3 regions of the Streptomyces sp. NPDC058326 genome follow, and region 1 is predicted to be linked to each of the others. Evidence: riboswitches for the same ligand, from Rfam matches in the RefSeq annotation. Region 1 holds a riboswitch; each other region holds the start of a gene.
The links. A riboswitch is a leader RNA that binds a small molecule or an ion and turns the genes downstream of it on or off. The one in region 1 is predicted to bind thiamine pyrophosphate.

Region 1 (7,425 bases):
GACCAGCTCGTCCAGCTCCAGGGCGAGACCCGGAACGGCGGCGGAGGGGGCGGGCACGTCCGTGCTGAGGTGTTGGTAGAGGACCTGGGCGGGGGTGTCGCCGGCATGGGGCTTGCCGCCGGTCAGCATCTCGTACAGGACGACACCGCAGGCGTACACGTCGGCGCGGGTGTCGGCGGTGCCGTGCTCGATCTGCTCCGGCGCGAGGTACGAGACGGTGCCGAGGACCGAGCCGGTGGTGGCGGTCGCGGAGCCCACGGCCCGTACGAGACCGAAGTCGGCGACCTTGACCCGGCCGTCGTCCCCTATCAGGACGTTCTCCGGCTTCATGTCCCGGTGCACGAACCCGGCGCGGTGCGCGGCGCCGAGCGCGGCGAGCACCGGCTCCAGGATGTCGAGCGCGGCCCGGGGCGCGAGGGCGCCGCGCTCGCGCAGCACGTCACGGAGGGTGCAGCCGGCGACGTACTCCATCGCCAGATAGACGTACGCCCCCTCGGCGCCCTGGTCGAAGACACCGACGACGTTCGGGTGGGCGAGCCGGGCGACGGACTTCGCCTCGCGGATGAAGCGCTCCACGAAGGCTGCGTCGGTCGCGAGGGCGGGGTGCATCACCTTGAGCGCGAGGACGCGGTCGAGGCGGGTGTCGACGGCCCGGTAGACCGTGGCCATCCCGCCGACGGCGATGCGCGCGTCGACGCGGTAGCGGCCGTCGAGCAGCCGCCCGACGAGGGGGTCCTGAAGGGTCGTGTCCACGGCGTCGAGTCTACGAGCCACGGACGGGGCTCCCGCGCCGTCCGCCCCTTACTGCAGCGCACCTGTGACGAGCACCGCACGGGCCGCGCTGCGGGGCGCCCTGCGCCCCGCCGGGTTCCTCCCCCGGACGGAGCCCGGGGGAGGGACAGATGCCCCATCGAGGTGGGGCGGCGCCCCGGCGGGGTGGTTCTAGAAGGCCGGGCGTTCCGGGTCCAGGGTGGGGCGGCCCTTCGTCGGGGACGACGCCTCCGCGAAGTGGCGGCGGGGGATCCGGCCCGCCCGGTGGGCCAGCCGCCCCGCCTCGACCGCGTGCCGCATCGCCGCCGCCATCAGCACCGGCTCCTGCGCCCGCGTCACCGCCGACGCCAGCATCACCGCCGCACACCCCAGCTCCATCGCGAGCGCCGCGTCGGACGCCGTGCCCGCGCCCGCGTCGAGGATGACCGGCACCCCCGCGCGTTCCGTGATCAGCTGGAAGTTGTGCGGGTTGCGGATGCCGAGCCCGGAGCCGATCGGCGAGCCGAGGGGCATGATCGCCGCGCAGCCCACGTCCTCCAGCTTCCGCGCGAGGACCGGGTCGTCGTTCGTGTAGGGGAGGACGGTGAAGCCGTCGTCCACGAGGGTCTCGGCCGCGGCGAGGAGTTCCTCGCCGTCCGGCAGGAGGGTGCGCTCGTCCGCCACCACCTCCAGTTTGATCCAGTGCGTGCCGAGGGCCTCCCGGGCGAGCCGCGCGGTGAGGACCGCCTCGCCGGCTGTGAAGCAGCCCGCGGTGTTCGGCAGGACCCGGATGCCGAGCCGGTCCAGGACGGAGAGGACCGAGCCCTGGACGGTGGGGTCGAGGCGCCGCATGGCGACCGTCGTCAGTTCCGTACCGCTGGCGATCAGCGAGCGTTCCAGGACGTCGAGGCTGGGCGCCCCGCCGGTGCCCATGACGAGGCGCGAGGAGAACTCCGTACCGCCGAGGGTGAACACGTCGTCGGACATGGCGCTCAGCCTCCCTGGACCGCGGTGAGGATCTCCACCCGGTCGCCTTCGCCGAGCGGCGTCGCCGCCCATTCGCCGCGCGGCACGACCGTCTCGTTGAGGGCGGCGGCCACCCCGGAGCGGGCCGTGGTCAGGGTCGCGACGAGGGCGTCGAGGGTGAGGGGGCCGGAGAGCTCGCGCGCTTCTCCGTTCACGGACACGTTCATACGGGCTGCTCCTGGCGTACGGGAGGGGCGGGGGAGAAACGGCGGGGGGTGAAGGGACGGGCCACGTCGGGGAGGCTGCCCGTGGTGAGCACCTCGGCCATGACGTCGCCGGTGACGGGGGTGAGCAGCACCCCGTTGCGGTAGTGGCCGGTGGCGAGGTGGAGGCCGGGCAGGGCGCTGGGGCCGAGCAGCGGCGCGTTGTCGGGGGAGGCGGGGCGGAGCCCGGCGAGGGTCTCGGTGAGCGGCAGCTCGGTGATCCCGGGGACGAGTTCGTGGGCGTCGCGCAGCAGCTCGTACACCCCGCCCGCCGTCACGGTGGTGTCCCAGCCCAGCTCCTCGCTGGTGGCGCCGACGACGAGTTCGCCGTTCGCGCGGGGCACCAGGTAGACGTGGCTGCCCCGGACGACGGCCCGGACGGTCCGGGAGAGGAAGGGGGCGTACGCGGCCGGTACCCGTAGTCGAAGGACCTGGCCCTTCACGGGGCGTACGGGAGGCAGTACCTCGTCCGGCACGCCCGCGAGCCGTCCGCTGAGGCTTCCGGCGGCGAGGACGACCTGGCCGGCCGTCAGCTCCGTGCCGTCGGCGAGCACGGCACCGCGCGCCCGGTCCCGTACCACCGTCAGGCGCCGCGCGAGGGCGCGGTGGAAGACCACCCCGGCCCGTTCGCAGGCGACGAGCAGCGCGGCGGCCAGCCTGCGCGGGTCGACCTGGTGGTCGCCGTCCACCCGCAGCCCGCCCCGCACGCCCGGGGCGAGCATCGGTTCGAGGCGGCGGCACTCGCGGCCGCTGAGCCACTCGGAGGCGAGCCCGCAGCGGGTCTGGAGGGCGTGGAGTTCGCGCAGGTGGGCCCGGTCGTCGGCGTCGAGGGCGACGGCGAAGGTGCCGCAGGCGCGGTAGCCGACGTCGTGGCCGGTGGATTCCTCGAGTTCCGCGACGAACGCGGGATAGCGCGCGGCGGAGGCGAGGTTGAGCCCGAGCAGGGTCTCCTCGCCGTAGTGGAGTTCGGTGACGGCGGCGAGCATCCCGGCCGCGACCCGCGCGGCGCCGCCGCCGGGGTCCGGGTCGACGACGGCGGTGCGCAGTCCGCGCAGGGCGGCCCGCCAGGCCGTGACCAGGCCGATGATGCCGCCCCCGATCACGAGGACATCGGGGACATCGCCGCCCTCACGGGCATCGGAGACATCGGAAGAACGCATGGGCGTCCAGCCCCTCCCTTCGCCGGCATGACCCGGATCAGGTTCGTACGGTCGGAGGCCGTCCCAGCCTCCCTCTCAGCCCGGTGCGTCCGGGCTCCCGCGAGTGCTTTACGCCCGCCAGACTAACGGCAGGGCCATTCGGCGCCCAGGCCCCTCCCTCTCGCGCCGCCCCCGCCCTCCCCCTCGCGCCGCCCCCACCCTCCCTTCCTGACGGTTCGTCAGGATCGTAAGGTGGGTGGGTGAGCGAGCAGAAGCAGGCCCAGCAGCATGTCGTGATCGTCGGCGCCGGCATGGCGGGCGTCCAGACCGCCGTCGCCCTGCGCGAACAGGGCTTCACCGGCCCCGTGACCCTCATCGGGGCCGAGCCCCACCAGCCCTACGACCGGCCCCCGCTCTCCAAGGCCATCCTCCTCGGCAAGGCCGAGGACTCCGCCTTCGACGTCGACTTCGAGGCCCTCGGCGTCGAGCTCCGCCTCGGCCTCGACGTCATGGGGCTGCGCGCCGCCGACCACGAGATCGACACCGAGGCGGGGCCCCTCGGCTACGACATCCTGGTCCTCGCCACCGGCGCCCAGCCGGTCACCCTGCCCGGCGCCGAGGGCGTCCCCGGCGTCCACCTGCTCCGGACCCTCGACGACGCCGTGCGCCTCGGCCCCGTCCTGGCGAACCGCCACACCGTCGTGGTCGTCGGCGCCGGATGGATCGGCGCCGAGTTCGCCACCGCCGCGTGCGAGGCCGGCTGCGCCGTCACCGTCGTCGAGGCCGCCGACCGCCCCCTCGCGGCCGCCCTGCCCGCCGAGGTCACGACCCCCATGGCCGAGTGGTACGGGGCCAACGGCGCCGAACTCCTCACCCACGCGCGCGTGCACTCCGTCCAGCCGGGCGCGCCCGGCCGGGTCCTCCTCGCCGACGGCCGCGAGCTCCCCGCCGACGCGGTCGTCGTCGGCATCGGCGCCCGCCCGGCCACCGGCTGGCTCACCGGCTCCGGCATCGCCCTCGACCCGAGCGGCGCCGTCACCGCCGACGAGCGGCTGCGCACCTCCCTGCCCGACGTGTACGCCGTCGGCGACTGCGCCTCCTTCCCCTCCGCCCGCTACGGCGAGCGCCTCCTCGTCCACCACTGGGACAACGCGCTCCAGGGCCCCCGTACGGTCGCCGCGGCGATCACCGGGTCCGCCGACACGCCGTACGACCCCGTCCCGTACTTCTGGTCCGAGCAGTTCGGCCGCTTCGTCCAGTACGCCGGTCACCACGCGGACGCCGACGAGCTGCTGTGGCGCGGCGACCCGGCGGAGGAGGCCTGGTCCGTGCTCTGGCTGCGCGCCGGGGTGCCGGTGGCGCTCCTCGCCGTCGGCCGCCCCCGCGACCTCGCCCAGGGGCGCAAGCTGATCGAGACGGCCACCCCCGTCGACCCCGCGCGCGCGTCCGACCCCTCCGTACCCCTGAAGGCGGCGGTCCGGTAGGGCCCGACTACCGGGTGTCGGTCCGGGATGGCAGGCTTGTCCTGTGACCGAGATTGACGTAAAGATCGATGCGCTCGTCCCCGCCTGGCTCTACGTGCCCGACATCGCGGAGATGCTCGATGTCGAGGTGACGCGCGTGCGGCAGCTGATCAAGGAAGGTCAGCTCATCGCCGTGCGCCGTGGAGAGAACAACGCCCTGCAGATTCCCGCCGCCTTCATCCAGGGCGACAAGATCGTCAAGGGCCTCGTCGGGCTCCTGACCGTGCTGCGGGACGACGGCTTCACCGACGAGGAGATGCTGGAGTGGCTCTTCACTCCGGACGAGAGCCTGCCGGGCACGCCCGCGCAGGCGCTCAACGAGAATCGCGGCACGGAGGTGAAGCGCCGCGCCCAGGCGCTCGCCCTCTGAGCCCGCACGAACCGAAGACACCACCAGCGGGTGTCGCGGCGGCCGTCCCCTCACGGGGGCGGCCGCCGCGGCGCCGGCGACACCGACGGGGGGAACCCACCCATGCCCACGCCTCGTGAGCGGCTCGCCGACGCCCGGCTGTACCTGTGCACCGACGCCCGGAAGCGCCAGGGCGACCTGCCCGACTTCCTCGACGCCGTGCTCTCCTCCGGCGTGGACGTCGTCCAGCTCCGCGACAAGGGCATGGAGGCCGGTGAGGAGCTGGAGCACCTCGCCGTCCTCGCCGACGCCGCCCGCCGCCACGGCAGGCTCCTCGCGGTGAACGACCGGGCCGACGTCGCCCACGCCATCGGCTCCGACGTCCTCCATCTGGGGCAGGGCGACCTGCCCGTGCCAGCCGCCCGCGCGATCCTCGGCGAGGACGTCCTGATCGGCCGCTCCTGCCACGCCGAGACCGAGGTGGCCGCGGCCGCCGTCGAGCCGGGCGTGGACTACTTCTGCACCGGGCCCTGCTGGCCCACCCCCACCAAGCCCGGGCGGTACGCGCCGGGACTCGACCTCGTGCGGTACGCGGCCGGCCTGGCCCAGGACCGGCCCTGGTTCGCCATCGGTGGCATCGACGAGACCAACCTCGACGAGGTCCTGGACGCGGGCGCGCGCCGGATCGTCGTCGTCCGGGCCATCACGGAGGCCGACGACCCGGCCGCCGCGACCGCCGCCCTCGCCAAGCGGGTCCGGGAGCGCGCCGAGGCGTAGGCGCGCAGCGGGACACGCCCGCACCCCGGGCCCCGAGGGGCGCCCCGAGCCGTGCCCAGGGGTGTCCGAAAAGGTGTCCAGCACTCGGACGCCGTGTACGCGGCTCCCCGCACCGCGTCTAACCTGCCGGTATGGCCCTTGGTACCGCTTCCGTCCGCTCGGACCGCGCCCGCACGGTGCGCGAGATCCTCGCCTCCGGCGGCACGTCGTACTCCTTCGAGTTCTACGCGCCCCGGACCGAGAAGGGCGAGCAGAACCTCTGGAACGCCATGCGCCGGGTCGAGGCGGTCGGGCCGAGCTTCGTCTCCGTGACGTACGGAGCCGGCGGCTCCACCCGCGGCGGCACCGTGAAGGCCACCCAGAAGATCGCCTCCGACACCACCCTCACCCCGGTCGCCCACCTCACCGCCGTCGACCACTCGGTCGCCGAGCTGCGCAACGTCCTCGGCCAGTACGCCGACGCCGGTATCCGCAACATGCTCGCGCTGCGCGGCGACCCGGCGGGCGACCCGCTGGGGGAGTGGATCGAGCACCCCGAGGGCGTGAGGTACGCCGCCGACCTCGTCCGGCTGATCAAGGAGTCGGGCGACTTCTGCGTGGGCGTCGCCGCGTTCCCGGAGATGCACCCCCGGTCCACCGACTGGGACACGGACATCCGGCACTTCGTGGACAAGTGCCGCGCCGGCGCCGACTACGCGATCACCCAGATGTTCTTCGACCCGGAGAATTACCTGCGACTCCGTGACAGCGTCGCCAAGGCGGGCTGCGAGACCCCGATCATCCCCGAGGTCATGCCCGTCGTGAACGTCAAGACCCTCGACCGGCTGCCCCAGCTGAGCAACGCGCACTTCCCCGCGGACGTGAAAGAGCGCATCCTCGCCGTCAAGGACGATCCCGCCGCTGTACGCTCCATCGGTATCGAGTTCGCGACGGAGTTCTGCGCGCGGCTGCTCTCCGAGGGTGTCCCCGGACTGCACTTCATCACGCTGAACAGCTCCACCGCGACGCTCGAGATCTACGAGAATCTCGGACTGCACCAGCAGTCGTGACCGGTCGTACCCGCCCCGACCCGCGGCGGTGACCGTGGAGAGGGGCGGCGGGGCATGGGGTGGACGGTCCTCTACATCGCGTTCGGCGTGGTCGCACTGTGGCTGCTGGGGGAGGTGCTCCTCCAGTACAAGGCGCGACTGCGCTGGCGGGTGCTCGCCTTCTGCGGCTTCCTCGGTGTGGTCCTCGGCGTGCTGCTGCCCTCGGTGGCGGTGATCATCGCCGGGGCGGTCGCCTTCGCCGTCGGCCAGACCTATGTGACGCTCTCCTTCCGCCGCGGCTTCTCCACCGGCTGGGCGATCGGCGGCAGGCCGGGCGCGAGCCGTCGCCGCAGGGCGGCTGCCCCGGCGCAGGCCGGGCCCACCCTCGAGGTCACCGAGCTGTCCTACGACGGCCAGGAGACCGCGTACGACGGCCCGGAGACCCCGTACGCGGGGCAGGAGACCCCGTACGCCGCGCAGGAGAGCGCCGGCGAGCAGGGCACGGCGGAGACCACCGCCGTCTACGAGCCCCTGCCGATGCCCGAAGACACCGGCCAGTACGGGGTCTACGACCTCGGCCAGGACGCGGGCCACCACCCCGGCAGCGGAACGCCCCAGGCGCCCGGCACC
Region 2 (7,425 bases), on a different contig from region 1:
GTGGTCCTGCCAGGGCCCGCGCTGCGGCCCGAACTTGTTGCGGCCCATGATCTCGGCCCCGATGTTCCGGGCGAAGTCCCGCGTGAAGTAGTCGTCGAGGCCACGGCTTCCTCCGGGCTCGGTACGCCTGGGCCAGCTCGCCGTGGCACCCGCCCAGGCGAACAGCTCCCCCGGATCCGCGTGGCCGAACGGCCTCTCCAGGCTCTGGCCCTCACCGGCACCGAACCCGTCGGACGAGACCATGAAGTTCTGGACTCTGAGCAGCTGGCTCACGGCTTTCCTCCTGCGCGATCGACGAAGAGACGACTCGAAGGAGACTCCCCCGGCGGGAGGAACTCATCGCAGGCGCCGGGGGCTGTCACCGCTACGGCGTGTCGTCGCCGAGCACCACCACGTCCTCCGCCCGGAAGGCCACCCCCGTCCGGGCGCCCTCCTCGGGCACCTCCCGCAGCGGGAACTCCGCCTCCAGCGAGGGCCCGTCCGCCGGGCGGAGCCGTACGGCCACCCGGCTGCCCCGGAACGTCCGGGACTCCACGGTCCAGACCCGCCCGTCCTCCGCCGGTACGAGACGCACCCCGCCCGGCCTGACGAGGAGCCGGCGCTCGCCCTGCGGCGAGCCCTCCGGCACCGGGACCCTCCCCCACACGGTGTCCGCGACGGTCCCGCTCACCCGGGCCGCCACCACGTTGTCGAAGCCCAGGAAGCGGGCCACGAACTCCGAGGCCGGCCGGGACCAGACCTCGACGGGCGCACCCGACTGGGCGATCCGTCCGTCCCGCATGACCACCACCCGGTCCGCGAGGGCGAACGCCTCGCCCTGGTCGTGGGTGACCGCGAGGACCGTCGTCCCGAGCCGGCCGAACAGCTGCCGCAGCTCCACGACGAGCCGCTCCCGCAGCCCCCGGTCGAGCTGGCCGAGCGGTTCGTCCAGCATGAGCAGCCGTGGCCGGGGCGCGAGCGCCCGGGCCAGCGCCACCCGCTGCTGTTCGCCGCCGGAGAGCGCGGCGACGGACCGCCGCCCGGCCCCCGGCAGACCGACGAGGTCGAGCAGCTCAGCGACCCGTGCGCTCTGTTCGGCGCGGCCCGCCCCCCGCATCCGGAGGCCGAAGGCGACGTTTCCGGTGACGTCCCGCTGCGGGAACAGCTGGTGGTCCTGGAACATCAGGCCGACACCGCGCCGGTGCACCGGCACCCCGCCCTGGTCGGCGCCGCCGAGCAGCACCCGGCCGCCGTGGAGCGGCTGGAGCCCGGCGACGGCCCGCAGCAGCGTGGACTTGCCGCTGCCGCTCGGACCGAGCACGCACACGATCTCGTGGTCGGCGACCTCCAGGTCCACGGCGTCGAGCGCGGTCCGCTCCCCGAACCGTACGGTCGCGCCGTCCAGTCTCAGCATCAGAACTCTCCCGAGGTGCGTTCGGTCCGGAGCCGTTCGAGCAGCAGCAGGGACACCGCGCACACCACCATCAGGATCGTCGAGAGGGCCATGGCCTGGCCGTAGTTGAGTTCGCCGGGCCGGCCGAGGAGCCGGGCGACGGCCACCGGGAGCGTCGGGCTGTCGGGCCGGGCGATGAAGACCGTCGCGCCGAACTCGCCGAGCGAGACGGCGAAGGCGAACCCTGCGGCGATGAGCAGCGCCCGCCGCACCAGCGGCAGGTCCACCTCCCGCCAGGCCCGCCACGGCGAGGCGCCGAGCACGGCCGCCGCCTCCCGCAGCCGCTCGTCCACCGCGCGGAGCACCGGCAGCATGGTCCGTACGACGAAGGGCACGCCGACCAGGGCCTGCGCGAGCGGCACCAGGATCCAGCTGGCCCGCAGGTCGAACGGCGGCTCGTCGAGGGTGATGAGGAAACCGAAGCCGACGGTCACGGCGGACACCCCGAGCGGCAGCATGAGCAGCGCGTCGAAGCCCCGTACGAGCCGCCCGGCGCGCCTGGTCAGGGCGGCCGCCGCGAGTCCGCCGATGACGAGGGCGATCAGGGTGGCGACGACGGCGTACCGGAGCGAGTTCCCGATCGTGTCGAGGAGGGGCACGAGGAAGGTGCCCGAGGGGTCCGGGGTCCGCAGGGCCCGGTAGTAGTCGAGCCCGTATCCGCCGGAGGTGGCGAAGGACCTCTCGACGAGCACACCGAGCGGCAGCACGATCAGCAGCGCCACGGACAGCAGGACGGCCGCGAACAGCGCCCACTGACCGGCGCCCCGGGGCCGGCGCGCGTTCTGTTCGGGCGCGACCAGCTTCAGGGCGGTCTCCCGCCGGCGGACCGTCCGGGCGTGCACGGCGAGCACGACGCCGACGGCGACGAACTGCACCGTCGTGAGGACGGCGGCCGTCGTCAGATCGAAGCGGATGACGGTCTGCCGGTAGATCTCCGTCTCCAGGGTCGAGTACGTCGATCCGCCGAGGATCTGGACGACGGCGAAGGAGCTCGCGGTGAAGAGGAACACCATGAGGGCGGCCGCTGCGACGGACGGGGCGAGCGCCGGCAGGGTCACGGTCCGCCACGCGGTCCAGCGGGACGCGCCGAGGACCCGGGCGGCCTCCTCCTGGCGCGGGTCGAGCTGCGCCCACAGACCGCCGACGGTCCGCACGACGACGGCGTAGTTGAAGAACACATGGGCGATCAGGATCGCCCAGATGGTGGTGTCGAGCCGGACGCCCCACAGCTCGTCGAGGAGCCCGCCGCGCCCGACGAGCGCCAGGAAGGCCGTGCCGACCATGACGGTCGGCATCACGAAGGGCACGGTGACGACGGCGCGCAGCAGTCCCTTGCCGGGAAAGTCGAAGCGCGCGAAGACATACGCGCCGGGCAGCACGATCAGCAGGGTGAGACCGGTGGAGGCGAGTGCCTGCCAGAGCGTGAACCACAGGACGTCGAGAATCTCCGGCCGGCTCAGCGTCTCGCCGAACCGGCCGAACCGCCACGCCCCCTCGACCCGCAGCCCGCGCTCGACGATCGAGAGGACGGGCCAGGCGAAGAAGAGCGCGAAGAAGGCGACGGGCACGACCATCAGGCCGAGCCGCGCCGCGCTTCCCCTGCGGTCGGGGATTACTTCAGAACGAGCGACGACCACTGCTGGATCCACGCCTCGCGCTTCTCGGCGATCTTCTCGGGCGCCATCGTCCCCGGCTTGTCGACGACCGCCCCGTGCTTCGTGAAGAGCTCCGGCAGTGCGGCGTCCTTCACCACCGGGTTGACGAACATCTGGAGCGGCATGTCCTCCTGGAACTTCTTCGAGATCAGGAAGTCGATCAGCGCCTTGCCGCCCTCGGGGTTCTTCGCCCCGTTCAGCAGGCCCACGAACTCGGTCTGCCGGAAGCAGGTGCCGGTGGAGACGCCGGTGGGCGCCACCTTCGGCTGCGGCTCGCCGTAGAGCACCTCGGCCGGCGGGCTGGAGGCGTACGACACGACGAGCGGCCGGTCGCCCTTGGCCTGCCTGCCGCCGGCCGAGCCGGAGAACTCCTGGTTGTAGGCGAGCTCCCAGCTGTCGACGGTCTTCACACCGTTGGCCTTGAGCTTCGTCCAGTAGTCCTGCCAGCCGTCGTCGCCGTACTCCGCGGCCGTACCGAGGAGGAATCCGAGGCCGGGGGACGAGCGCTCGGGGTTCTCGACGACGAGCAGGTTCCTGTACGCGGGCTCCGTCAGGTCGTCGAAGGTCACCGGCGGCGCCAGCTTCTTGTCGGCGAAGTACTTCTTGTCGTAGTTGACGCAGATGTCGCCGGAGTCGACCGGCGTGACCCGGTGCTCCTTGTCGAGGCGGTACTCCGCCGGGACGCGGTCCACGCCCTTCGCCTCGTACGGGACGAAGATCCCGTTGTCGAGGGCGCGGGAGAGCAGCGTGTTGTCGACGCCGAAGAAGACATCGCCCTGCGGGGAGCCCTTGGTCAGGATCTCCTTGTTGACGGCCTCGCCGGCGTCGCCGCTCTTCAGCACCTTGACGGTGAAGCCGGTCTGCTTCGTGAACTCGGCCAGCACCTCCTTGGAGGCGTTGAACGAGTCGTGACTCACGAGGGTCACGGTCTTCGGCGCGGGCGCGCCGGACTTGCCGGCGCCCTCGCGTACGTCATCCGTGCCGCAGGCGGCGAGGGTGGTGACGCCCAGCGCCGCGACGAGCGCGGCGGCGGCGGCCTTCTTGATGCTCACCGGATTGGTGCTCACTGAGATTCCTCCTGGGTATGACCAGGAAGAGACGCGGCCCTGCCCGCGACCGGCGGAACCGGTCGCGGGCAGGGCGCAACAGCTTGAGTTAACGACCGAACTTCCTACCCAGAATGACCTGGGCAAGGTTCAGAGGGTCTGCGGTCCTACGGTGACCGCACTCTCAGCGCTGTGGCGCTCCCCTGTCGGAATATGGAGATGTGTTCGAGCTCAGAGTACAAGGTCAGCGTTCGGCGGCGGCCAGCTGTCCACAGGCGCCGTCGATCTCCTGGCCCCGGGTGTCCCGGACGGTCACCGGCACACCGTGGCGCGCGATGGCCTCGACGAAGGCCTTCTCGTCCTCGGGGCGGGAGGCCGTCCACTTCGAACCGGGCGTCGGGTTCAGCGGGATCAGGTTGACGTGCACCCGACGGCCCTTGAGGAGCCGGCCGAGGAGGTCACCGCGCCAGGCCTGGTCGTTGATGTCCCGGATGAGCGCGTACTCGATGGAGATCCGGCGCCCGGACTTCTCCGCGTACTCCCAGGCGGCGTCGAGGACCTCTCGCACCTTCCAGCGCGTGTTCACCGGCACCAGGGTGTCGCGCAGCTCGTCGTCCGGGGCGTGCAGCGAGACCGCGAGCCGGCACTTGAAGCCCTCGTCGGCGAAGCGGAGCATCGCCGGCACCAGGCCCACCGTGGAGACCGTGATCCCGCGCTGGGAGAGGCCGAGACCGTCCGGCTCGGGGTCGGTGAGGCGCCGGATCGCACCGACGACCCGCTTGTAGTTCGCGAGCGGCTCGCCCATGCCCATGAACACGATGTTGGAGAGGCGCGCCGGCCCGCCGGGCACCTCCCCGTCCCGCAGGGACCGCATGCCGTCCACGATCTGGTGCACGATCTCGGCGGTCGACAGGTTCCGGTCGAGCCCGGCCTGGCCCGTCGCGCAGAACGGGCAGTTCATCCCGCAGCCCGCCTGCGAGGAGATGCACATGGTCACCCGGTCCGGGTAGCGCATGAGCACCGACTCGACGAGCGTGCCGTCGTGGAGCCGCCACAGGGTCTTACGGGTGGTGTCGTCGTCGCACGAGATGTGCCGCACCACTGACATCAGGTCGGGCAGCAGCTCCCCGGCCAGCTTCTCGCGCGAGGCGGCCGGGATGTCCGTCCACTCGGCGGGATCGTGCGCGTACCGCGCGAAGTAGTGCGTGGACAGCTGCTTGGCGCGGAAGGGCTTCTCGCCGATCGCGGCGACGGCCTCCTTCCGCTCGGCGGGCGTGAGGTCGGCCAGGTGCCGCGGCGGCAGCTTGGCTCCGCGGGGGGCGACGAAAGTGAGTTCTCCGGGCACTGGACGGGCCACGATCGGGTGTCTCCTCAGACGGCACGAGGTCTGGCATCCCCGGGAAGACGGGGACCGCGGCATCACGATGCCGGAGCCAGGAGACCTCACTGGAACATCCCCGCAGCGGCGAGGACGACGGAAGGGCCCGCGGCACGCGCCACGAGCCCTTCCAGAGTACCCGGTGTCCGTCAAGCCGTTCCGACGAACAGAGCGAGCAGCAGCCACACCACCGGCGCCGTCGGCAGCAGCGAGTCGAGGCGGTCCATGATGCCGCCGTGGCCCGGCAGCAGCGTGCCCATGTCCTTGATGCCCAGGTCACGCTTGATCATCGACTCGCCGAGGTCACCAAGCGTCGCGCTCGCCGCCACCGCGAGGCCGATGATCAGCCCCTGCCACCAGACGCCCTCGTCGATCAGGAACTCCATGCACAGCGCGCCCGCCGCCATCGCGAACGTCACCGCGCCGACCAGTCCCTCGCGGGTCTTGCCGGGGCTGATCCTCGGGGCCAGCTTGTGCTTGCCGAAGCGCCAGCCGACCGCGTACGCCCCGGTGTCGCTGACCACGGTCAGGAGCAGGAAGGTCAGCACCCGCTGCGGGCCGTCGTCGGCGGCCAGCAGGAGCGCCACGAAGGTCGCGAGGAACGGCACGTAGAACGCGGCGAACACGCCCGCCGTGACGTCCTTCAGATAGCCCTCGGGAGGCTCCGTCATCCGCCAGACGAGCACCGCGAGCGCCGTCAGCGCCATCGCCACCCAGGCGCCCTCGGCGCCCCTGACGTAGCCGGCGACGACCATCGCCGCGCCGCCGACCGCGAGCGGGACCAGCGGCGCCTTGATCGCCTTGCGCTCCTGGAGGCGGGAGGTGAGCTCCCAGAGCCCGACCACCACGGCGACCGCTATCACCCCGATGAACGCCGGCTTCCAGATGAACAGCGAGGCGATGATGACCGCGCCGAGCCCGACCCCGACCCCTATGGCCGCGCCCAGGTCACGCCCCGCGCTCTTCTTCTGCCGTGGCGCCGTCGGCGCGGGCGGCGGAGGCGGGGCGGGGTTGTGCATGGGCTCCTGCGGGTGCTCGTGCGGCGTCTCGTCACGGAACAGGGGACCGCTCTGGTGAGCGGCCCCCCGGCCGTGACCGTCCTGGAATCCGCCGGCGGGAACGTCGGGCACGATGGGCATGGGCCGAGTCTGCGCCGCCTGATGCCGATCGTATGCGGGACCCGCCGGGACGGGCCCCTGGTCGGGTCCCCTACGGCCGGAACCGGCCGGGGCCCCCCAGGAAGAGTCGTTCATCAGACCTCGAGCAGCTCGGCTTCCTTGTGCTTGAGCAGCTCGTCCACCTGCGCGACGTACTTCGCGGTGGTGTCGTCGAGCTCCTTCTCGGCGCGGCGGCCCTCGTCCTCGCCGACCTCGCCGTCCTTGACGAACTTGTCGATGGTCTCCTTGGCCTTGCGGCGCACCGAGCGGATCGAGATCTTCGAGTCCTCGGCCTTGCCCTTGGCGACCTTGATGTACTCCCGACGGCGCTCCTCGGTCAGCTCGGGGAACACCACCCGGATGATGTTGCCGTCGTTGCTCGGGTTGACGCCGAGGTCCGAGTCGCGGATGGCCTGCTCGATGTTGCGCAGCGCGCTCTTGTCGAACGGGGTCACCACAGCCATGCGCGGCTCCGGAACGGAGAACGACGCGAGCTGGTTGATGGGGGTGATGGCGCCGTAGTAGTCCGCCACGATCTTGTTGAACATCGCCGGGTGCGCACGGCCGGTGCGGATCGCGGCGAAGTCCTCCTTGGCGACCACGACGGCCTTCTCCATCTTCTCCTCGGCCTCGAGGAGGGTCTCTTCGATCACCACATGCTCCTGCGTGTCGTCGCGTTGTGTCCTGCACGGTGTACGACCGGCAGGGCTCTGTCCATCCCCTTGCGGGGCGGTTCCCCGGTTCGGGTCAGGCCCGG
Region 3 (7,425 bases), on a different contig from region 1:
CTGGAGCAGCGACTGGGCGACGCCGACCGAGCCGGTCCCCGTGGCCAGGTGCGAGACGGGCACGCCGAAGCGGTCGGCCAGCTCCTCCATCAGCCCGGTGCAGGCCATGTCGGGGTAGCGGTTGAAGTTCGACGCGGCGGCCAGCGTGCTCTCCATGACCCCCGGCAGCGGCGGGTACGGATTCTCGTTGGAGGACAGCTTGAAGGCCACGGGACCACCCGCGGCCGCCGGCCTGCCCGGCTTGTAGGTGGGAACGCCGTCCAGCTCGGCGCGCAGCTTCGGGCCGCCCGTACTCGTCCCGCTGGTCTCGCTCACTGTGTGGCCTCCTCGACCGTCCGTACCGCCAATACTCCTCACCTTAAGAGGATTCGCCTCCCGTGCGAATGGGCTGTGGACAACAGGAGGGACACGCTGTGGACACAGCCTCCCGAAGCGGCCCGCCGAGGGGGGAGCGCGCGCCAGGGTGGCGTGCGCCGGTGGCGAGCGCCGTGGCGCGCATCCCCCGTAGAGGTGAGTTGAGACCTCTTCGAGACCTCGCCCTCACGCCAGGCCGACACCGTTCAACAACCATAGGTCTCATGTAAAAGACCCCAACTACCTTCGATTCACTGCCTCTTGACTCCTATCGACCATGCAGAAACGTGCCTGTCAACGCCTGCATATGCGACCGTCTCCACCACCTCCCATCGCCCTACTATCGGCTCGCCATGACAGCAGCAGGGAAGCACCAGGTGAGCCGGGCACAGACCCGGGGAAGCCGGCAGGGCCGGGCGGGCATCCGGGACGTGGCCGCCGCCGCCGGGGTCTCCATCACGACTGTCTCCGACGCGCTCAACGGCAAGGGCAGACTCCCCGACGCCACCCGCCGGCACGTGCGCGAAGTCGCCGACCGGCTGGGCTACCGCCCGTCCGCGGCGGCCCGCACGCTCCGCACCGGGAAGTCGGGACTCATCGGCCTGACCGTGACCACGTACGGGGATGAACCTTTCACCTTCACCGAATTCGCGTACTTCGCGGAGATGGCCAGAGCAGCCACATCGGCGGCGCTCGCCCGGGGCTACGCCCTGGTCATCCTCCCCGCCACCTCCCGCCATGACGTCTGGTCGAACGTCGCCCTCGACGGCACCGTCGTCATCGACCCCTCCGACCACGACCCGGTCGTCACCGAACTGGTCCGCCAGGGCCTGCCCGTCGTCTCCGACGGACGCCCCGCCGGCACCCTTCCGGTCACCGCCTGGGTCGACAACGACCACGAAGCCGCCGTCCTCGACCTGCTCGACCACCTCGCCGACGCCGGCGCCCGCCGCATCGGACTCCTCACCGGAACCACCACCGACACCTACACCCGCCTGTCCACCACCGCGTACCTCAACTGGTGCGAGCGGGTCGGCCAGGACCCCGTCTACGAGGCCTATCCGGCGCACGACCCGTGCGCGGGCGCCGTCGCGGCCGACCGGCTGCTCGCCCGACCCGACCGGCCCGACGCCGTCTACGGCCTCTTCGACCCCAACGGGACGGACCTCCTGGCGGCCGCCCGCCGCTACGGACTGCGCGTCCCCGACGACCTGCTGCTCGTCTGCTGCAGCGAGTCGACCGTCTACGCCACCACCGAACCGCCCATCACGACGCTCTCGCTCAAGCCACGCCGCATCGGCACGGCCGTCGTCCAACTCCTCATCGACGCCATCGAGGGGAACGACACCGACGGACCGGTCGAGCAGGTGATACCGACCGAACTCATCGTCCGCACCTCATCGCAGCGCCGGCCCCCCCGTACGACGGTCAGCCCGCCGCGCTCACCCGCGAAGGACTGACTCCGTCCCATCGCCTCACCGCGTCCGCCGTCCCCGCCCCTGCCCGTGGGCGGGGACGGCGAAACCGGCCACCGAACCGGCCACAACCCTGGATTCGACCTTCTCAATTCGGGCGAAACAACCGGTGAACCCGGAGTGGACCCGGATTCACCACCCCTGGTGCGTCACACAGGAGGAACCTCATTCCTATGATGGGCGCACGACACCGCGGACCTCCCCGACCAGGCCGGTCCGCGATGTGCAGGGCATCGCGACCGTGGTGGAGGGGTCCATGACTCAGGGGGCCGGGCAGGAGCCCGTGGTGCGCACGGCGACATTGCGTGACTTCCGCGTACCGCCGTACGCCCGGGTGCCCGTACAGGGCCATGCCACCGAACCGACGGCCGCGGAGCCTCTGCCGGTGTCCCCACCGGCCGAGAACCCCGCCGCGCCCGCACCCCCGCAGGCCGCGCCGGCGACCCCACCGCCCGCACCGTCCGCACCCCCGCGGACCGCCCCGGCGCCTGCCGCCGCACCGGCACCGCCGCAGGCAGCGCCCGCGCCCACCGGGCCCTCGGCCGTGTCCACCACGCCGACGCCCACCGCGCCCATGCCCGCCGATCCGACCCTCCACCTGGGACGCCGTGCCGCCCCCGCGTACCCCGCCGCGGCCGGTTCCTCCATCGTCTCCGTCGCCACCGGCCACCCCGGCAACGCCTACCCCGAGGGCGCGATGCCCGACGGGTACACCCCGACCGAGCGCGACCTCCCGGTCATCAAGCGCGGTGACACCGTCCAGGTCCCGGTCGCCACCGAGCCCGCCACCGCCGCCGAGCCCGCCCCCGCGAGCGGCGAGGGCCCCGGCCCGCTCTACGTCGTCGGCGACGTCCACGGCTACCTCGACGAGCTCGTCGCCGCTCTGCGCGCCCAGGGCCTCATCGACGAGAACGGCGGCTGGGCCGCCGGCAACGCCCGCCTCTGGTTCCTCGGCGACTTCACCGACCGCGGCCCCGACGGCATCGGCGTCATCGACCTCGTCATGCGGCTCTCCGCCGAGGCGGCCGCCGCCGGCGGCTACTGCAAGGCCCTGATGGGCAACCACGAGCTGCTGCTCATCGGCGCCAAGCGCTTCGGCGACACGCCGGTGAACTCCGGCGCGGGCACCGCCACCTTCCAGGCCGCCTGGCTGCTCAACGGCGGTCAGAAGCACGACATGGACCGGCTCCAGGACGTCCACCTCCAGTGGATGTCCCGGCTCGACGCCGTGGTGCGCGAGGACGACCACCTCCTCCTGCACTCCGACACCACCGCGTACCTCGAATACGGCGAGACCATCGAGGACGTCAACGACACGGTCCACGAGATCCTCAACCGGAACGACGCCGACGAGGTCTGGGACGTCTTCCGCAAGTTCACCAAGCGCTTCGCCTTCCGCGACGAAGGCGGTCCGCAGGCCGTCCAGGAGCTGCTCTCCACCTACGGAGGCCACCGGATCGTCCACGGCCACAGCCCGATCCCCTACCTCCTCGGCCAGGTCGGCACGGAGGAAGGCGAGGACAGCGCGGGCCCGGTCGTCGACGGACCGCATGTGTACGCGGACGGTCTGGCGATCGCCATGGACGGCGGAGTGACCATGGCCGGAAAGCTGCTGGTCGTCCAACTCCCCCTGGACCGCTGAGGCATCACCCTGCGCATCCGGGGAAGGCGAATTCCGGAAACACCCTGTCAGCGCGTGGCACCGCCGCAATACCATCGGGTCCATCCGTAGCAGGCTCTCCTCCGTTTCTGCCCGACCCACCGTTCCTCACGGCTGAACCGGGCCCACGGAGCATCGGGGGATGCACATGAACGTGGCTCCGCACCTGCTGACCGAGGATCGCGCCGAGTACGAGCGGGTCCTCGACGACGCACTGAGCACCGCCCACGCACGTCCGGAACTCTCCGGGGCCGGGACCCGGCTCACGCACGCGCAGCTGCGTGCCATGACGCTGAACGCGACGGCGCTGGTGACGAGCGCGGCGGCGAGCGAGTACGAGCACTTCGTGAAGGTCCGTGAGGAGAACCGCGCGGCCCTCGGGAGCCGGGCGCCGGCCCCCTCCGACCGCCCCGGGCCCGGCGCGGGTGTCGTCGCGATCTTCACCGTCATGGTGCCGGTCCTCGCGGGGGCCGCAGCCGTCATATTCCTGCTGGTCGGCGCGGTGCTCCGGGCCCTCGCCCCGAGTCTGGTATTCGGCGCGACGCTGCTGACGGCCGGCCTGGTCTTCGGCGTCCTGGCCGCTGCCGGGCTGCTCTGCGCGGCCGTCGGGCTCCTCATGACGGCCCTGCGCAACCGCCCGGCCGAGGTGAGCACGGGAACCGCACCGGACGACGAGCTGTCCCTCGCCCGCGAGGCCTGGCGCCGCGCCCTCCTCGAGCGCGGCATCCTCCCGTTCCTCCGCGACGTCCTCGCGGCCACCGCCCCACCCGCCCCGCCGCCACCGCCCCTTCCCTGACACACCGCCGGCCCGCGACTCCCCCGGGGCCGCGGGCCGGCTCACGCGCCGGGGAAGGTCAGTCCGCCAGCGGCAGGTAGACGCGATTGCCGCTCGCGGCGAACTCCGCGGACTTCTCCGCCATGCCGGCCTCGATCTCCTGCTGCGTACCGCCGTGCTCACGACGGATGTCCTGCGAGATCTTCATCGAGCAGAACTTCGGACCGCACATCGAGCAGAAGTGCGCGGTCTTCGCGGGCTCCGCCGGCAGCGTCTCGTCGTGGAACTCGCGCGCGGTGTCCGGGTCGAGCGCCAGGTTGAACTGGTCCTCCCAGCGGAACTCGAACCGCGCGTCCGACAGCGCGTCGTCCCACTCCTGCGCGCCCGGGTGCCCCTTGGCGAGGTCCGCCGCATGGGCCGCGATCTTGTACGTGATGACTCCGGTCTTCACGTCGTCACGGTTCGGCAGGCCGAGGTGCTCCTTGGGCGTGACGTAACAGAGCATCGCCGTGCCCCACCAGGCGATCATCGCCGCGCCGATGCCGGAGGTGATGTGGTCGTACGCGGGCGCGACATCCGTGGTCAGCGGGCCGAGCGTGTAGAACGGCGCCTCCTCGCAGATCTCCTGCTGGAGGTCGATGTTCTCCTTGATCTTGTGCATCGGGACGTGCCCGGGGCCCTCGATCATCGCCTGCACGTTGTGGCGCTTGGCGATCGTGTTGAGCTCGCCGAGCGTGCGCAGTTCCGCGAACTGGGCCTCGTCGTTGGCGTCCGCGATCGAGCCGGGGCGCAGCCCGTCGCCGAGCGAGTACGTGACGTCGTACGCCGCCAGGATGTCGCAGAGCTCCTCGAAGTTCGTGTAGAGGAAGTTCTCCTTGTGGTGCGCGAGACACCAGGCGGCCATGATCGAGCCGCCGCGCGAGACGATGCCGGTCTTGCGGCGCGCGGTGAGCGGGACGTACGGCAGGAGTACGCCGGCGTGCACCGTCATGTAGTCCACGCCCTGCTCGGCCTGTTCGATGACCGTGTCCTTGTAGATCTCCCAGGTCAGGTCCTCGGCCCTGCCGTCGACCTTCTCCAGGGCCTGGTAGAGCGGCACGGTGCCGATCGGCACGGGGGAGTTGCGCAGCACCCATTCGCGGGTGGTGTGGATGTTCCGGCCGGTGGACAGGTCCATGACCGTGTCGGCGCCCCACTTGGTCGCCCAGGTCATCTTCTCCACCTCCTCCTCGATGGAGGAGGTGACGGCGGAGTTGCCGATGTTGGCGTTGACCTTCACCAGGAACCGCTTGCCGATGATCATCGGCTCGATCTCCGGGTGGTTGACGTTCGCCGGGAGCACCGCGCGGCCCGCGGCGATCTCCTCCCGTACGACCTCGGGGGAGACGTTCTCGCGGATCGCGACGTACTCCATCTCCGGGGTGATCTCGCCCCGGCGTGCGTACGCGAGCTGCGTCACCGCCTGGCCGTCGCGGCCCCTGCGCGGCAGCCGCGGGCGGCCGGGGAAGACGGCGTCGAGGTTCTTCAGCCCGCCGCCGCGCGGCGAGGTGTGCTTGATGCCGTCGTCCTCGGGGCGGGCCGGGCGGCCCGCGTACTCCTCGGTGTCGCCCCGCGCGATGATCCAGTTCTCGCGCAGCGGCGGAAGCCCCCGCCGTACGTCGGTGTCGACGGTGGGGTCGGTGTACGGGCCGGACGTGTCGTACAGCGTGACGTCCCTGCCGTTGGTGAGGTGCACCTGACGGACCGGCACCCGGAGGTCGGGGCGCGAGCCCTGGACGTACCCCTTGTGCCAGCCCGGCGTGCGCTCGCCGTCGGTGGAGGTGCCGTCCTGGTCGGAGGCAGGCGTGCGTGCATCCTGAATGGTCATGAGACCGATCTCCCTACGCCGGCATTACCCGGTAACAGGTTCGGCGGTCGGCGCAGCCTCTTCCCGTACGTGCGTACGGTGATCAGCGCCCTCTCAGCCCGGTGCTCCGAGCTCCCGCGTGTGCAAAGGTGCCACCACGCTAGCGCCATCCCTGGCGTGCTGAACAGTGGGCCCCCGTCGTTCTTGCGATGATCGGTCGGTGACTTCCCCCCAGCAGACTCCCGAGCCGCACGGCCACGACCACGGTCCCTCCCACGGGGCCGGCCAGGGGCATGGCCACAGCCACAGCCACGGCCCCGCCGCCCCGGTGTCCCGGCATCTGCGCAAGGTCATCGCCGCGGTCCTGATCCCCTTCGCCACGGCCGTCCTGGTCGGCCTCGCGGTGCTGTGGCCCGGTGGCGCCCCGGCCCATGAGCGCACCGGCGTCGGCTTCGACCGGCAGACCGAGCAGGGCAGGGTCGTGGCCGTCGAGCACGTCGACTGCAAGGACGTGAACGCCGCGCAGGTCCCGCCGACCGGGGACACCTCCACCCCGGAGGGACGCGAGGCGGTCGAAGCCCAGCAGGGGCAGTGCGCGAAGGCGACCGTCGAGGTGACCAGCGGTCCGGAGAAGGGGCGTACGTTCACCGAGATCGTGCAGCCGGACGCGCCGCGCCAACTGCACGAGGGGCAGGGCGTGGTGGTGGCGTACGCCCCCGACGCCCCGCGCGACCTGCAGTACTCGGTGACCGATGTGAACCGCAAGGTGCCGCTGGCGGTGCTCGCCGGCATCTTCGCCCTCGTCGTCGTGCTCGTCGGCCGGATGCGGGGCGTGATGGCGCTCATCGCCCTCGTCGCGAGCTTCCTCGTGCTCACGTTCTTCATCCTGCCGGCGATCCTGGAGGGGGCGAATCCGCTGGTGGTGGCGGTGGTCGGATCGAGCGCGATCATGCTGATCGCGCTCTACATGTGCCATGGCCTCTCGGCCCGCACCTCGGTGGCGGTGCTCGGGACGCTGATCTCGCTGCTGCTGATCGGTCTGCTCGGCTCGCTCTTCATCGGCTGGGCCTCGCTGAGCGGCAACACCGACGACAACACCGGTCTGATCCACGGCCTGTACCCGAGCATCGACATGTCCGGCCTGCTCCTCGCCGGGATCATCATCGGTTCGCTCGGTGTGCTCGACGACGTGACGGTCACCCAGACCTCGGCGGTCTGGGAACTGCACCAGGCCGATCCGGGCATGGGCCCCCGCGCGCTGTACCGGGCCGCCATCCGGATCGGCCGTGACCACATCGCCTCGGTCGTGAACACC

Region 2: it holds a riboswitch for thiamine pyrophosphate, as region 1 does, so the genes downstream of both, ACFVYX_RS27260 (thiamine ABC transporter substrate binding subunit) here and thiO (glycine oxidase ThiO) in region 1, are expected to answer to the same signal.
Region 3: it holds a riboswitch for thiamine pyrophosphate, as region 1 does, so the genes downstream of both, thiC (phosphomethylpyrimidine synthase ThiC) here and thiO (glycine oxidase ThiO) in region 1, are expected to answer to the same signal.

Annotation. Positions count from the first base shown of each region.
Region 1 is NZ_JBHVZO010000011.1:175,574-182,998, reverse strand. Features, by position in the region: gene pknB (Stk1 family PASTA domain-containing Ser/Thr kinase) at 1-753, opposite strand, end outside; gene ACFVYX_RS21515 (thiazole synthase) at 943-1,737, opposite strand; gene thiS (sulfur carrier protein ThiS) at 1,743-1,943, opposite strand; gene thiO (glycine oxidase ThiO) at 1,940-3,139, opposite strand; TPP riboswitch at 3,137-3,250, opposite strand; gene ACFVYX_RS21500 (NAD(P)/FAD-dependent oxidoreductase) at 3,379-4,602, shown strand; gene ACFVYX_RS21495 (Rv2175c family DNA-binding protein) at 4,646-5,011, shown strand; gene thiE (thiamine phosphate synthase) at 5,114-5,767, shown strand; gene metF (methylenetetrahydrofolate reductase [NAD(P)H]) at 5,899-6,816, shown strand; gene ACFVYX_RS21480 (hypothetical protein) at 6,871-7,425, shown strand, end outside.
Region 2 is NZ_JBHVZO010000017.1:96,757-104,181, forward strand. Features, by position in the region: gene ACFVYX_RS27245 (dihydrofolate reductase family protein) at 1-273, opposite strand, end outside; gene ACFVYX_RS27250 (ABC transporter ATP-binding protein) at 365-1,393, opposite strand; gene ACFVYX_RS27255 (ABC transporter permease) at 1,393-3,006, opposite strand; gene ACFVYX_RS27260 (thiamine ABC transporter substrate binding subunit) at 3,045-4,139, opposite strand; TPP riboswitch at 4,238-4,348, opposite strand; gene rlmN (23S rRNA (adenine(2503)-C(2))-methyltransferase RlmN) at 4,378-5,490, opposite strand; gene ACFVYX_RS27270 (phosphatidate cytidylyltransferase) at 5,661-6,764, opposite strand; gene frr (ribosome recycling factor) at 6,764-7,321, opposite strand; gene pyrH (UMP kinase) at 7,416-7,425, opposite strand, start outside.
Region 3 is NZ_JBHVZO010000003.1:106,289-113,713, forward strand. Features, by position in the region: gene hisC (histidinol-phosphate transaminase) at 1-315, opposite strand, end outside; gene ACFVYX_RS06055 (LacI family DNA-binding transcriptional regulator) at 708-1,814, shown strand; gene ACFVYX_RS06060 (metallophosphoesterase) at 2,086-3,471, shown strand; gene ACFVYX_RS06065 (hypothetical protein) at 3,632-4,285, shown strand; gene thiC (phosphomethylpyrimidine synthase ThiC) at 4,344-6,131, opposite strand; TPP riboswitch at 6,125-6,259, opposite strand; gene ACFVYX_RS06075 (YibE/F family protein) at 6,331-7,425, shown strand, end outside.